4 regions of the Paenibacillus sp. N3/727 genome follow, and region 1 is predicted to be linked to each of the others. Evidence: riboswitches for the same ligand, from Rfam matches in the RefSeq annotation. Region 1 holds a riboswitch; each other region holds the start of a gene.
What was found. A riboswitch is a leader RNA that binds a small molecule or an ion and turns the genes downstream of it on or off. The one in region 1 is predicted to bind thiamine pyrophosphate.

Region 1 (3,780 bases):
GCGCGCTAGTGGCATTGGCAGTTCCTCTAGCTCTTCTTCTCCGGAGAAGAGGGCGTGCCGTGGATTCCGGCAGCTCCAAGATCAGTGATTCGATGTAATGTGATTTTAGATAGAGGTTGTTCACGGTATGATCGCTAAGCACCTGACGTAAGTGGACATGAACTTTTAAGTAGGAGGCTGCGAAAAGATGAAGGTGGCTTTGTTCAGCTTAATGATGAACCTCCCCAATGCCGTAACAGGGGAGTCTTGGACCCCGCAGCAAAAATTTCAAAATGTCATCCAACAGGCCATCCTCGCTGAAAAATTGGGCTTCGACGCTTACGGTGTAGGGGAAAGGCACGGTGCTCCATTCCTGTCTTCTTCTCCCCCTGTTGTGCTAACCGCGATTGCAGCGAGAACATCCCGTATCCGTCTGTTGACCACGGTCACGGTGCTGAGTGTACTAGACCCAGTCCGGGTCGCAGAGGATTATGCGACGCTTGATCATTTGTCCGGTGGAAGATTGGACATGATTATCGGCAAGGGCAATGATCCGCGGCATTACCCGCTCTTTGGCATTACAGAGGAAGAGCAGTGGGAATCCATGGCTGAGCGGTACAGGCTGCTGAAGCGATTGTGGACCGAGGACAATGTTACCTGGGAAGGCCGCTACCGTCCGCCTCTTCATGAAGTGACGACTTACCCGAGGCCTTATCAATCCTCCATTCCGATCTGGCACGGCAGTGCGTCAAGCACCTTGTCGACGGAGCTGGCAGCCCAGTTCGGGGAGCCTATTTTCTCATCGAACTCCTTTCATCCCAAGGCTAAATACAAAGTACTGATTGATCACTATCGTGAACGCCTGGCTTACTACGGGCATGATCCAGCCAAAGCGGTGGTTGGAGCGGGTTCGGGCAGTCTCTACCTGGGAAATACAACAGAAGAGGCTATACGCCGGTTCAAGCCGTACTATAATGCTTTCAGTGCAACGGAATCAGCTAAGCATAACCAATCGCCGTTTGAGAGCCTGGAGGATAATATGGAGAACGGTCCGGCACTCATCGGTAGTCCGGAGCAGGTGATCGAGAAAATCCTAAATTATCACGAAGCCTTCGGACATTCCGTGCTGAGCATCAGCGTTGACGGTCTTACTGAGGCGGATCAGCAGGAGCAGCTCCACCGGTTTGCTGAGGAAGTGGCACCTGTGCTGAAGCGGGAAATTCCGAGTTCGGTGTGGGAGAGCGGGTCGGTTCAGGGCGAGAAGGGTAAAATTGCAACTCCATATTAGTCTGTTCATATAGTGATAATTGACAGATCTAGTAAACCTTTGTACAGTATTACTCAATAGAATAGGAAGTCCACTAGGGGAGCCGTCAGCGGCTGAGACAAGAGTGTATCTTGGACCCTTTGAACCTGATCTAGTTCATACTAGCGTAGGAAAGTGGAGTCGGTCATAAGGTCTTAAATGCGATGTGTTCGTTCACACTCATAGGCATATAGATGAAGCCGCTCCAGCTTTCGGGGCGGCTTTTTTGTGTTGTTCCGAGGGTGCTGTCTTACGGGACTTCCTGCTCTTCATTATGTTGGAGGTGGGAAAGATGAGCTTTACGCAAGAGCTCCGTCAGAAGGCGGACGGCATTTTTCAGGCGATTTATGAACATCCCTTTGTGAGAGGTATCGCAGATGGGAATTTGTCCAAGGAACAGCTGATTCATTATATCAAACAGGATTATGAGTATTTGAATGCTTATATGCGGATTTACGGGATCGCGATTTCCAAATGTAGAACACGGGATGAGATTGCAGATTTTAATGAACAGATTTCTTTTATTCTCCACAGCGAGGTGCATCCGCATCAAAATTTCTGTGCTGTTGCAGGGGTAACTTATGAAGAAATGCAAGGGTATCCGCTCGCTCCGTCCGCGCATCATTATATTCGTCACATGTTGACGGTTGCGCATGAAGGCAGTCTCGGTGAGATCATGGCCGTGCTGCTGCCTTGTCCTTGGACGTATTTGGAGATCGGCCGGAAGCTGCTGGATGAGGTTCAGCCGGATGAGACCCATCCGTTCTATGAGTGGATATATTTTTACGGGAACCGGGCCGAGGATGCAGCAGCCAATTTCCGTAATCGTGTGGATGCGTGGGCGCAAGAAGCAACGGCTGCCGAGCGTGAGCGTATGGCTGAACACTTCATGCTCAGCTGCCAGCTGGAGTATATGTTCTGGGACATGGCTTACCGGCAGGAGGAGTGGCCATTGTAGGTGTAGGCTGCTGACTTGTGATATTTTTGCGATTCCATAATGATAAGAGAGGCTGATCAATATGAGTATGCTGGATCAAGAGCTTTCTACTCTCCTTGAAAAGGTGCGAACAAACAAACCGCTCGTACATAATATGACAAATGTGGTGGTGACCAATTTTACGGCGAACGGCCTTTACGCGCTGGGCGCATCGCCGGTGATGGCTTATTCGCCTGATGAAGTCGCTGACATGGCGAAGATCGCAGGCGCGTTGGTGCTGAACATCGGAACGCTGTCTCGCGAATTGGTGGACGCGATGATTATTGCCGGGCAATCGGCGAATACCCATGGCGTCCCGGTTCTGCTGGACCCGGTGGGCGCGGGAGCCACAACGTTTCGGACGGAGTCGGCTCTGCGAATTCTCAGCGAGGTCAAGATCTCACTGGTGCGGGGCAATGCAGCTGAAATCGCGCATCTTGTGGGAGAGGAACGAGAGATCAAAGGCGTGGATGCTGGAGACAGCGCGGATGGCGGTAATGTGGACCTGGCGATTCGTGCCGCGCGAGAGCTGAACACGATCGTCGCCATCACCGGACAGGAGGATGTCATTACCGATGGAACGTTAGTCCGGATCATAAGCGGTGGAGATGTGCTGCTAACGAAGGTTACGGGAGCAGGCTGTCTGCTGACCTCGGTGCTGGGCGCCTTCGCTGCGGTTGAACCGGACCTGATGCTGGCAGGTACTGTAGGCCTCGCTTTTTATAGTGCGGCTGCCTCACAGGCAGCGGATCGTACGTCTGATCTCGGACCCGGAAGCTTCCAGATCGCGTTCCTGGATGAGCTCTCCAAGCTGCACCCGGGTTCGGTAGCTGGCTGCTCAGCTATTCGCGAATTGGGTGCAGCCGCTGCAGGTGACAGACGATGACGAGCATTCGCGTTACCAGAGCGTTGACGATTGCCGGTTCGGACAGTGGCGGAGGAGCCGGAATCCAAGCGGACCTTAAGACGTTTCAGGAGCTTGGCGTATATGGCATGTCGGCGATTACTGCGATAACGGTACAGAATACACTTGGTGTTCATGGGGTATATCCATTGCCTCCGGAAGCGTCGGCGGAGCAGATCGAGGTCGTAGGGTCAGACCTTGGGGTGGATGCTTTGAAGACAGGCATGTTGTTTAGTGCAGATATTATTCGCATGGTCGCAGAACAAATCCGGAAGTTTGGCTGGGAAAAAGTTGTTGTCGATCCAGTGATGATCGCCAAAGGAGGCGCCGAGCTGTTGCGGACAGAAGCGGTGCAGGCGCTTAAGGAGGATTTGTTGCCCTTGGCGCTGGTCGTTACTCCAAATATTCCGGAAGCGGAAGTATTGTCTGGGATGAGCATCCGGTCAATGGGGGATCGCCGGGAAGCCGCAAGGCGTATCCGTGAGCTTGGGCCGAAGATCGTTGTGATTAAGGGCGGGCATGATGGGGGCGAGGATGGTAGCTTTAGCGGAGAGAGTAGAACTAGTGGAAATAGCACGGGTAGCGGTGAGAGTGGATTTAGCCGTAATGACGATT
Region 2 (3,780 bases), 3.1 Mb from region 1:
CCGGATGAGCGCTTCCCATTCCTAATTTGGATAGCATGTTGATATAGTTCATGATCTTGAGTCCCCCAATTCTTCCTTTATTCGGTGTAAAGTGTATTCGTCTATTTACCATATGTTTAAGGTACCTTTGGGGTTTTAGCTGAATTTAATAATTTGAGCCCGTTTTTCTCGGCTGAGGAGGTATTTATCAAACAATGGGGGAACGCATCGTGAAAACTGAGCCGTTTGAGGCAGCCAAACAACTGATATTTCGGGACTATCCGAATTGCTTGATAGCTGTTTTAGGAGGAAGTGCAGGCAGAGGAGAGCACAACGAACAATCTGATCTCGATATTGTGCTTATAGATGACAGTGTGGAAGACTTCAATCGAAAAACGATTGAATCATTCGGCTGGGTCGTGGAACTGTTCTTCCTGACAACGTCAGGATACCGGGAGCAGTTTGATGCAGGTGTAATGGCCGGAAATCCAACTCTGCAGCGGATACTTGCAGAAGGGAGGGTAATACTTTCCCGCCCGGAAGGGGAGAAGATTCGAGAAGAAGCCCAAAGCGATCTGGATTATGGCCCGTTGCCCTATACTTCATTTGATATTGATGTAGCCCGTTATGCTGTAACCGAATTTATGATGGATTTAAAAGCCTCAGACAAACGTGTAGAAATGTGGTTTATCGCTCAAAAATTGACTATGCTGCTTTGCGAGTTTATTCTTAGAGCAAATCAACATTGGACGGGTGAAGGAAAGACATTATATCGCTTGCTGTCTGCATTTAATTCCAGCATCGCGACGGATTTGGAGGACGCACTTGAGATGCTGTATGTTCACGATGACCGGGGAGCTTTGCTTGAATTTGTGCCGAAACTCCTACAGCCTTATGGAGGACCTCATTTAATCGGGTATGAAGAATAGCCGAGATTGGGGGTATTGGTCGTTACCAAATCGCTTCCATCTCAATACATTTATAATGTGATTTTAGATCACACGAAACTTAAACTCAGGAGGAATCCACATGGGTATAAGCAACTAAGCAGAACAAAAGAAACAAGGCTCGGCCTGCAATCAGGCCGAGCTCATCTTTGTTTTGTGTGATAGTATCATGTGCTAGATTTCTTTTGGTGAAGGGCTATTGGCCGATACCACAACTGTCATAACCAGATGGCTTCGGTCAGTTTGAATTGCATGCATAAAGGCATCTTCGAGCGTGTCGAACACCCTTGATAATGTGCCGTCCAGTCGGCTGGCATAGTGGATGCCTTGTGTTAAAGTCCCTTTTGATTTTGCTCGCTCAACCTCTTGGTATATGATGTCCATATAATTTTCTGTGCCGAGTGGATAGAGCGAGAAATGACAAGCAGTTTCAATATTAGCGGAACCCGCAAGACTTTCGTTCATACGTGTATCATCTTCAGACATATACACATCACCTTTGCTGTCGCCTGGACATCCAATGGAGAATGTTCCATTAAATACGGTATGTACGCCAGTGGCCGCTGAATGCGCGAATATCGCACGGGTTACGTCAAATACATGTTCAGCTCTGCCTCTAATACAAGTACATAAATCATCGGTATACATCCATACCTTGTCCGTGTTTACGGACGCCAATGCTTCTGTAATGACCTGAACGAACCTGTCTGTCATCGGAAATACAGAGAAACGGCAGCCTACGATCCTGCTGGTCCCGCATGCTGGATTATTCATACATAATAACCTCCTAATAAGATATAAAAAAACTGCACCCTGTGAAGGAGTGCAGTTTTATGCTTATAGCAAAATAAACATAAAGCTCCACTTCCCCACGCTAGTATGACCTAGATCGGGTAGTAAGGGTTGACGAACAATTCGTCTCTCAGCACGAGGCACCCCTAGTTCAGCTTGAAAATGAGTCAGTAAGTTGAGTGAAAATGAACTTCAATGAATTGAAGATAAAATCGTTATAGCGATATTGTACGCGCCGTGACCAGGATATATCAATATGTATAAGATACTATAAATAATGAAAGAAAGCACCGATTATAATCGGTGCTTTCTTGAATAGGTTCTTATTTAAACAGCTTTACGCGATCTTCAAGAGGTTGGAATTCTTTCTCGCTAGGCTTGGCTGTAGGTTTGCCGAAAGGCATTTGAGCTATAAGCTTCCAGCTTTCAGGAAGGTTCCATTCGTTTCTTACTTTCTCATCAATCAGTGGGTTATAGTGCTGCAAGGAAGCACCAAGACCTTCTGCTTCAAGTGCTGTCCATACTACGAACTGAAGCATTCCGGAAGACTGCTGAGACCAGATTGGGAAGTTATCCGCATAAAGAGCAAAGTTTTCTTGCAGGTGTGAAATAACGCTGCTGTCTTCAAAGAAGAGAACAGTGCCGTAACCTCCACGGAAAGCAGCCATTTTTTGAGCGGTGGGTGCAAATTGCTCCTCACTTCCGCCTACAACTTCTTTAAGAATACCTTCTGTCATGTTCCACAGCTTATCGTGTTGTTCTCCTAAAAGTACAACCACACGGGCGCTTTGGGAGTTAAAAGAAGACGGAGTATGTTTTACAGCTTCATTTACGATTTCCTGGATACGCTCATCCGAAATAACGGAATCTTTGCTGATTGCATAGTGGGAGCGGCGATTCTTGAGGGCAGTGCTGAAATCTGTTGACATAAAATAAAATCCTCCTAAAATTATCATTTTTGCATTTTCACCTGATATAAGCATTTCCTTGATATACCTGTGATTATGCATCTTGGTTTCTAATACTCGGATCAATCGTATGGAGTTCTCACAACGTTCACTAACTTACGTTTTGTAAGAAATGATTGATACGTAAGTATCTTAGTATAATACAGAATGCTTTGTCAAGATTTTTATTAATCACTTTTTTTGAAGTTTAAACAAATAATTGAACCAAGCGATTTAAACAAGTGATCTTATCATGTAAGAAACTTAATATTATGAACAAATGATGAACAGATATTCTAAAAATTAAAAATATAATTGAGTTTGATTCTCAATTATACTTGTCGGGTTGAGAATGTGATGATATAATTCACTTTAGATCGCAAATGATAATCAATCTCATTGAGAGTGATATCCACATCCAGCCGGATCATACCGGAACTGCATCCCGCATAGAAGGAAGAGCTATGAATAAAAGATACTTGATTGCAGCAGTAGTGGTGTTATCCATTATTTCCTTATTCATAGGAGTAAAGGACATTTCACCGCTTGACCTGTTCCGCATGACGGAGCAACAACAGCATATTATGCTAGTCAGTCGTATACCGAGGCTTATCAGTCTAATTCTGGCGGGAGTCAGTATGAGTATTTGCGGCTTGATCATGCAGCAGCTCAGCAGGAACAAATTCGTATCTCCAACAACGGCAGGGACTATGGATTCCGCAAGGCTGGGTATTCTGGTAGCGATGCTGGTGTTCTCAACCACGGGTCCTCTGATCAAAATGCTGGTTGCATTCCTGTTTGCATTTGCAGGTACGATGATCTTTATGAAGATCCTCGACAAGATCAAATTCAAGGATGCCGTATTTATCCCGTTGGTTGGATTGATGTTCGGGAATATTATTAGCTCGATCGCTACATTTTTTGCCTATAAATATGATCTTATTCAGAACATGTCTGCTTGGTTGCAGGGTGACTTCTCGATGATCATTAAGGGGCAGTACGAGCTGATGTACATAAGTGTTCCTCTGGTCATTCTGGCTTACTTGTTCGCTAATAAGTTTACAGTGGCGGGCATGGGAGAGGAGTTCGCAACAAATCTGGGACTTCGTTACCGG
Region 3 (3,780 bases), 2.2 Mb from region 1:
ACCCACTAAGCCCGAATCGCTTCAGGGCGTCACGCGCAACCAGTTCTGCCTCTTCCAGCGGTATTCCATCCACAAGAAGAGAATAGGCCACTTCATCCAAAACACGTTCTGTGACGAATTGAAGCTCTGGATTTTGGAAGACAAAGCCGATTCGCCCCAGCATTCCTTGCCGGAGTTTTCGTTCCTTTCTCTTTTTCCCTGGCGGGACAATATCTCCACCAAGACGGTATTCCCCTTCCGCCCTAAGCAGTCCCATCAGACCGAGCAGCAGTGAGCTTTTACCTGCTCCGTTCGGCCCGATGACGGCTGCGAATTCGCCCGGATAAACCGTAGCTTTATCAACTGCCACAACCGGCTGCCCTTTACGGAGCACCGTGAAATCGCTCAGTTCAAGTACCGGGTCCTGATTCACTACCCCCACATGGAATTGTTCCTGTTCTCCACCATGCCATCCCGTAATTCCGCTGATATTTCCGCTACCCGAATTTGTGGATAACTCTCTTATATGGGCTGCGCTGACCACACACAGACCTTCCACATCTATATCTTCACATAATTCCGTCCTTACCGTTACCGAAGTTAACGATCGAAAGGTTTCCGCCCCGGTAGGAGATCCGGCATAGTCGTCCCATACGCCAGGATACCAGATGCCGTATTCCGTTAACTCTTTCTGAAATGCGGTAAACACGACCTCGGGGCTTCCCTGGCCCAGAATCACGCCATCCGGGCCAAACAGCACCACCCGGTCCACATAAGCTGCCATTTCTTCAATCCGGTGTTCTACAATAATGAGCGTCCGTCCATCTGAAACGGACTTCACAGCTTCCCAAATCTGTTCCCGGCCTTCCGGATCCAGCAGCGCTGAAGGCTCATCCAGAAACAACACCTCCGGTTGAAGGAGCAGCGCCGATGCGAGTGCAAGACGCTGTTTCATCCCCTGGGAAAGATGGCTGATCGGAATATGTAAATTTTCTAAGCGCAAGCCAACGGAACTTAATACTTCTTGCATCCGGCCAATCATCTCTTCCTGTGGTACACAAAGGTTTTCGAGCACAAAGGCCAGTTCTTCATCCACATACGGCATGCAAAACTGGGTGTCCGGATCTTGAAACACATACGCCCAAGAAGACGGAATCCGCTGATCCGAGCATTTCATCGGGACCTCTATCGCATGGGGTATCATCCCGCTGAGTACCTGAAGCAATGTGGATTTACCGCATCCGCTCGGTCCGAGCAGAAGCACCTTTTCCCCTTTTTGGGCAGCAAAAGACAGATCTTTAAACACCAGCCGATCTTCACCCGGAAATTTCAGTCGCAGCCCTTCCACATACAATGAATGGGATGGTACCATTCCTTCGCCAGCACTCGCTGAATGCTGATCACCTGGGTTCTCACACATGGCGCGGATCATCCAGAGCTTCATAATCTTTGGCTGAAGCAGGTCGAAGCAGTGAGGTTACACCTGTCCGCTCCAATGCCTTGGCCAAAGCGAACATCAGAAGTCCTGCAATCAACGCACCGCTCGCAACACGCATGCTGTACTTGGCAACAAACATCCACCACACATAATTGTCTGTATAAGCTAAATAGAAATCCATCACCATCGAACCGATTGCAGACGCTGCACCGGCCAGAGCAACAGTCCAGGCAGCATGTTTCCGGTAACGGAAGGCGGCAAATACCAGCTCCGCTCCCAGACCCTGTATGATACCGTACAGAAGCAGATTCAATCCCCAGCCGCTTCCGAACAGTACTTCAACATGCGCAGCTGCAAGCTCTGCAATTAATGCTACCCCTGGCTTGCGAATCAACAGAAATGCAAGCGGAGCTGCTGCGAACCACATGCCGTACAGCATCTCATCCGCCTCAAAAAATAACGGCTTAAACAGGCTGTATACCGAACCCCAGAAATGGTATACCACACCTAGAACAAGCGAGACCAGAACCGTAACGAGAATATCACTAAGCCGCAGTCCCCTTCTAACATTTCCATTCTTTTTTGCTTCAACACCAGATTGCATCACAGCTTCTCCCCTCTTACCCCAAATTGAATTAACAAACACGACAAAAAACCGTCTGGAAAATATGCGCAGACGGAAAATAGGCCCTATCAGGGTCGGATATTCTCTACGCTGGCATTACCCAGTTCAGATTAACGGTCAGCAGCGGGATCAACATCTGCAGTCTCAGCCTGATTCACTCAAGCCCCCGTATTCCCTATTCGGTTTTAAGCTGACTTTAAAATACACCAGTCCTTCCTGAATTTGCAAGCCCCTTTTTTTCAAAATCCCCTTTTTATTGATTTAGCCCTTATTCTATGTCAATATAATGCAGAGTGCGCATACATCCAAAAACGCTATTTGTTAATGCAAGCACAAAGGAGAATTACATGGCTAAACAATTACTGAGGCTAATGACAGAACTCTCTTCCCGAAAGTGGGTATCCCGCATCATGGGTAGCTTTTCCCACAGCAGATGGAGCCGTTATCTCATACCAACGTTTATACGAATATATAAAATTCCCGCCCATGAGGCTGAAAAAGAAATACATGAATACCGTTCGCTAAACGAATTTTTTTCCCGCCGTCTAAAAATGGGCATGCGCGCAATCGATGAAACAGCGAGCGCCATGACCAGTCCTGTTGACGCCCTTATCACAGGCATGGGCCCCGTCAAAGCGGGAACCATTTTGAACGTAAAGGGCCAGGATTATACCGTCGACGAATTGCTGAACCATTCTCCACGGATGGGGAACTATCTTAATGGCTATGTATTCGTGCTTTACTTGAGTCCTACCGACTACCACCGGATTCATTCCCCGGTAACCGGTAAGAAAGCAGAAAGCGAACATCTCCGGGGCAAGGTGTATCCGGTGAACGATTTTGCGCTCACCAATATCCGAAATGTACTCAGCCGCAACGAAAGACTCATTACATATATCAGGCATGAACACGGCGAAGTGGCCGTTGTTAAGGTTGGCGCTATGAATGTCAGCAGTATTCGTTATACCGACGAGAAGACGAATGAATGGCGCAATGGCGATGACCTCGCCTACTTTGAATTCGGCTCTACCGTCGTCCTACTAACAAAGAACGGAACCTTCACGCCTCGTGGTGATCTAAAGCTCGGGGACAAGGTTAAGATGGGAGAATTGCTTGGCCTGCTCCACGAGCCGCCAGCCAAGAACTCCTGAATTTCAGCGCTTCCTGCTCAGCGTTTTCAACACGATGCGCTGGAACATCCGGTAAGGCAGCAGCAGCTTGGCTGTAACGGTCATACGGGTGCCCTTCGGCAGCCGATATCTGAATCGGGGAGATTTCATCCGTGCGATTTCCCCCACCAGATGGGCCACCTCTCGTGGGTCGCCACTGCTTTCGGCGGTTGCTTTTGAGAAATTCAGCACATCATCCAGCATAGCCCTATAGGGAGATCCCTCTTGTGCGCTAATATCGCTAAACCCTTTACTCCATATGGCTGTACCATACGCACCGGGTTCGATCAGCACCACATCGATTCCTAACGGCTGAAGCTCCAGTGAGAGGCATTCACCAAATCCTTCTACAGCGAACTTTGAGGAGGCATATGGTCCGTAACCCGGAAATCCGACTACTCCGCTAATACTACTCATAAAAATAATTCTGCCTTTTCCTGTTCTGCGTATGAGTGGGAGGGCGGCTTGTGTCACAGATACGGTTCCGAAGAAATTCACATCCATCTGTTTCCTCCATGCTTCAAGCGGCACCTCTTCTACAAATCCGCCAACGGCCTCACCCGCATTGT
Region 4 (3,780 bases), 620 kb from region 1:
AATTGTCTAGGTTGTACGGCTAGTGAAAGACCATCCAGTACCCGGACCTCCTGTTTGCGATCCCGGAATGACTTAGTGATACCACGTGCTTCCAGCACAGGCGGAGAGGAGAGCTCATTCGAGTTTTCAGGATGATCCATTTGGTGTTGTTGGCTCGCAGGGTTTAATTTGACCTTCACCTGAAAACACCTCCCTTATTTGTAAATTGGTGCGAAGATTATTTTTCCTGCTTCGGATTCCAGCGGGTGAGCCGTTGCTCCAGCAGAGTTATGAGCGCAACCATGAGCAGGCTTAACAAGACAATGATAAAAATAGCGACAAAAACGCGGTCCGTACGGTATGCGGATTTCTGCAGCATCATGAAATATCCGATTCCTTTGTCCGAGCCGATCCACTCCCCAATCACCGCACCCATGACCGAATACGTAGCGGCAATCCGGACGCCAGAGAAGATGGAGGGGAGGGCATGAGGTAGCTCCAGCTTGCGGAACGTCTGCCATTTGCTTGCACCAGCCATCTCCATGTAATTCATCATCGTCCGGTCAGTACGAGCAAGACCATCCATGGCTGAGACGGCGACCGGAAAGAAGCACACGAGTGTAATGACAATAACCTTAGGTAAGATTCCAAACCCGAACCAGATCATGAGCAGTGGAGCCAGCGCAATTGTCGGCACATTTTGGCTTACGACGAGAAGCGGGTATAGTGCGGTTTTCATCCAAGGGACCAGATGGAGAAGTAGCGCGATAACCAGACCGACAGTTGTTCCGATGGCGAAGCCAATCAGTGTCAGCTGCAGGGTGGCAAGTATATGTCCGAGCAGATCTTCGGCTCCGGCAGCGGCTTCCCTGACGATGTCCGAAGGCGGAGGTAGGATCCAATCTTCCACATGGAACAAGGAGACAGCCAGCTGCCACACTGTTAAAAAGAAGAGGACCGCCACAAAGGGCGGCCATAGACGATTCCACCAAATCCTCATGGACGATATTTCTCAGTCAGCCGGTCCATGCTGATTCCTTCAGGATTTTGCGCGATTTTCACTTGGGATATGACGCTCGGACAACCAGCCTGGAAAAGTGCTTCGTGCATATCATTCACAATCTTCAGCAGCTCTGGCAGTTCTCCTTCCAGTGTCGTTTCCAGCGCGTTCACCTCATATTTGACGCCTGATTCCTGAATGACTTTGATCGCTACGTCTACATAAGGTATGCTATCCCGACCGTCGGGCGTCTTGGGAATCACTTGAATGCTGAGCAGTGTACTTGCCATGGTCCATTCCATCCTTTCGTTATATCGGATCTATGGTTCTGCGATTTATGGGCTATCCGGTAAAAAATCGTTCGTGAACGCGCTGCTTGCTTCGAGCGGCTTATCCAGCAGTTTACGTTCAAACATCCAATCAGCATAGCCCTTCCATACGCTTTCTTTCTGTTCTCCCCAGCGGGGAGCATCGTCTTGATAGAGCGGGCTGAGCCACTTCTGGCTAGCCAGCACCAGATCTTTGTCCAACTCGGGTACCGCCTTGGAGAGGAGTGCAGCTGCTTCTTCCGGCTGTTTAATGGCGTAGTCATAGCCTTTAGCCGTGGCGCGCATGAACGCTTTTACCAGTTCCGGATCTTCATTGATCATTTTCTCGCTCGTGACCAGTACAGGTGTATAATAATCCAGCGCTTCTGAATAGTCTTTTACATAAATCATATCCAGTTTCTCTCCGCGAAGCTCGGCTTCAATACCGGTCCAAGCATAAAAGATCCAGGCAAAATCAATATCGCGCTTCACGGCAGTGAAATAATCCGCATCTCCCATATTAATCATTTTTACCTTGCTTACGTCGGCATTATCCTTCTCCATGATCGATTTCATCACAGCCTCTTCTACAGGGGAACCCCAGCCGCCGTAAGATTTTCCTTCAAAATCGGCTGCTTTTTTAATATTCCGGTCAACCGGAGCGGCAAACCCGGACGTATTGTGCTGGATCACGGCTGCGATCGAAACGAGCGGCACGCCTTGAGTCCGTGCCAGAGTGACACTTTCCTGGTAGCTGACACCGAAGTCAGCCTTGCCTGAGGCGACCAGAGCATCACTGCCACCAGCACCAGGCTGTATGATCTTGACGTTGAGCCCTTCCTCCTCGTAATATCCAAGATCTTTTGCAGCGTAAAGCCCTGTATGGTTCGTGTTTGCCGACCAGTCCAGCATGACCTGAACGTCCCGCAGCTCAGCAGCAGGTTTGTTCGAATCACTAGCTCCTTCATTGTTCGGTTTTTCTTTGTTTCCGCATCCGGCAACGACAAGCAGCACCGTGCAGAGTATGACCAAGGACATCCATCTTTTATTCCGTACCATGTTCTCTCTCCTTCTGAACAATTACTTCTACTTACCTAATCACAAAAAAAGCGTCCCGAAATTCGGGACGCATACGAGCGCAAAGGTTGATAGCGGTATAAAGAGACCGCTAGATACACATTCCTACGCTGGCATTACCCAGATCAGGTATAAGGGTCAGTATGTTAAGGTATACAATCTCAGCCGGCCAATTCCAGCACCCCGGTTCTTATGAAGTTGTTCACATAATTTATGATTAACTACGTGTATTATAGTCCGGCGTTCAACATCTGTCCAGTGAAGGCCTGAAAGCTATGGATATCCTCAGCGCTGGAAAAATTCAATATTCTCCCCTTCGGGACCGTGAATAAAGAAGTAGCGATGCCCGTTTGGCAGAGTAACGATTTCTTCATCTAAATGCGGTACATTCAGAGCTTTTACCCGGGCGTATTCTTCTTCAATGTTGTCTGTGCTTACAGCAAAGTGATGTACCGTCCCTTCAGCCGGAAGGGAATCGCTGTACCCTTGAATAAGCTCGACTTCGGTCTCATCTGCACCGTGAAAGCCGAGGAATGCCAGCTCTATGACTCCGTTCGTATGTGTAAGCCGTCCTTTTAGCTCAAGTCCGACAACTTCCGTATAAAATGCAAGCGTCTTATCCAGGTCCCGCACCACAATACCTACATGATCCAGTCGTCTCTGTGACATCCTTTAGGCACTCCTTTAAAATGAAAGTTTAAGAAATTAAAAGAATCATAGCATTTAATTCCTAGTTGTCAAGTGGGGTTACACGAATTTCATATGAAGCATGTAAGCTACCAAACTGATAAGAGTTAGGCCCGCGGCAGCAACGGCAAGCATCCAAGGGGGTGATTAACCGTCGGCGTCGGGTCTTTTTATGGTTTCATTATACTGTAAAAGGGAGAAGATCTTCCACAGGTAGGTTCAAATCTTACACTTTTGCGTTCTATTCTTTACTTCCTGGTGGGTAAAAAGTATCATTACAATAGATAAATATCATAATTCTTTAGGCCTACTACATACATCATGTCTACACAAGCTAACCTTTTACAGGGGGAACGCTTATGAACTGGAATATAGCACGAATGGCACCGCTGAGGCTGGCGGTCATATATTTGTTTGTTCAATTTATGGTTGTGCTTTGGGTTCCGGAAGCCGTGGCTGTTCAGAGGGTCCTGACAGTTATCGCGCCGCTCACCGCTTCAGGATACCTCGCTTTAGCTGCCTTGCGGCATATGGGATCGCTGCGGATTTTTTGGCTGTTGGTCATGCTGGGGCTGATCTGCGAAGGCTTAGCCCAGTTCGTATGGGCATATCCGATATGGACCAAGGGAGAATATCTGGCTGAACTGAGCGCCGCGGATTGGCTCTGGACCATGGAGATGGTGTTGTTTACCACAGGGCTAGTCTATTTGTTCGGACACGAACAAGGAC

Region 2: it holds a riboswitch for thiamine pyrophosphate, as region 1 does, so the genes downstream of both, MNQ98_RS20220 (Ykof family thiamine-binding protein) here and tenA (thiaminase II) in region 1, are expected to answer to the same signal.
Region 3: it holds a riboswitch for thiamine pyrophosphate, as region 1 does, so the genes downstream of both, MNQ98_RS24990 (ECF transporter S component) here and tenA (thiaminase II) in region 1, are expected to answer to the same signal.
Region 4: it holds a riboswitch for thiamine pyrophosphate, as region 1 does, so the genes downstream of both, MNQ98_RS02840 (ABC transporter substrate-binding protein) here and tenA (thiaminase II) in region 1, are expected to answer to the same signal.

Annotation. Positions count from the first base shown of each region.
Region 1 is NZ_CP093336.1:1,246,865-1,250,644, forward strand. It holds gene MNQ98_RS05560 (DHA2 family efflux MFS transporter permease subunit) at 1-98, shown strand, start outside; gene MNQ98_RS05565 (LLM class flavin-dependent oxidoreductase) at 188-1,267, shown strand; TPP riboswitch at 1,333-1,436, shown strand; gene tenA (thiaminase II) at 1,578-2,243, shown strand; gene thiM (hydroxyethylthiazole kinase) at 2,305-3,147, shown strand; gene thiD (bifunctional hydroxymethylpyrimidine kinase/phosphomethylpyrimidine kinase) at 3,144-3,780, shown strand, end outside.
Region 2 is NZ_CP093336.1:4,387,689-4,391,468, reverse strand. It holds gene MNQ98_RS20230 (class I SAM-dependent methyltransferase) at 1-52, opposite strand, end outside; gene MNQ98_RS20225 (nucleotidyltransferase domain-containing protein) at 195-908, shown strand; gene MNQ98_RS20220 (Ykof family thiamine-binding protein) at 1,101-1,700, opposite strand; TPP riboswitch at 1,776-1,876, opposite strand; gene MNQ98_RS20215 (nitroreductase family protein) at 2,042-2,647, opposite strand; gene MNQ98_RS20210 (ABC transporter permease) at 3,130-3,780, shown strand, end outside.
Region 3 is NZ_CP093336.1:5,368,776-5,372,555, forward strand. It holds gene MNQ98_RS24985 (ABC transporter ATP-binding protein) at 1-1,399, opposite strand, end outside; gene MNQ98_RS24990 (ECF transporter S component) at 1,392-2,021, opposite strand; TPP riboswitch at 2,108-2,222, opposite strand; gene asd (archaetidylserine decarboxylase) at 2,390-3,193, shown strand; gene MNQ98_RS25000 (SDR family oxidoreductase) at 3,197-3,780, opposite strand, start outside.
Region 4 is NZ_CP093336.1:631,685-635,464, forward strand. It holds gene MNQ98_RS02825 (ABC transporter ATP-binding protein) at 1-140, opposite strand, end outside; gene MNQ98_RS02830 (ABC transporter permease) at 218-979, opposite strand; gene MNQ98_RS02835 (MTH1187 family thiamine-binding protein) at 976-1,269, opposite strand; gene MNQ98_RS02840 (ABC transporter substrate-binding protein) at 1,315-2,346, opposite strand; TPP riboswitch at 2,450-2,560, opposite strand; gene MNQ98_RS02845 (VOC family protein) at 2,650-3,033, opposite strand; gene MNQ98_RS02850 (GGDEF domain-containing protein) at 3,411-3,780, shown strand, end outside.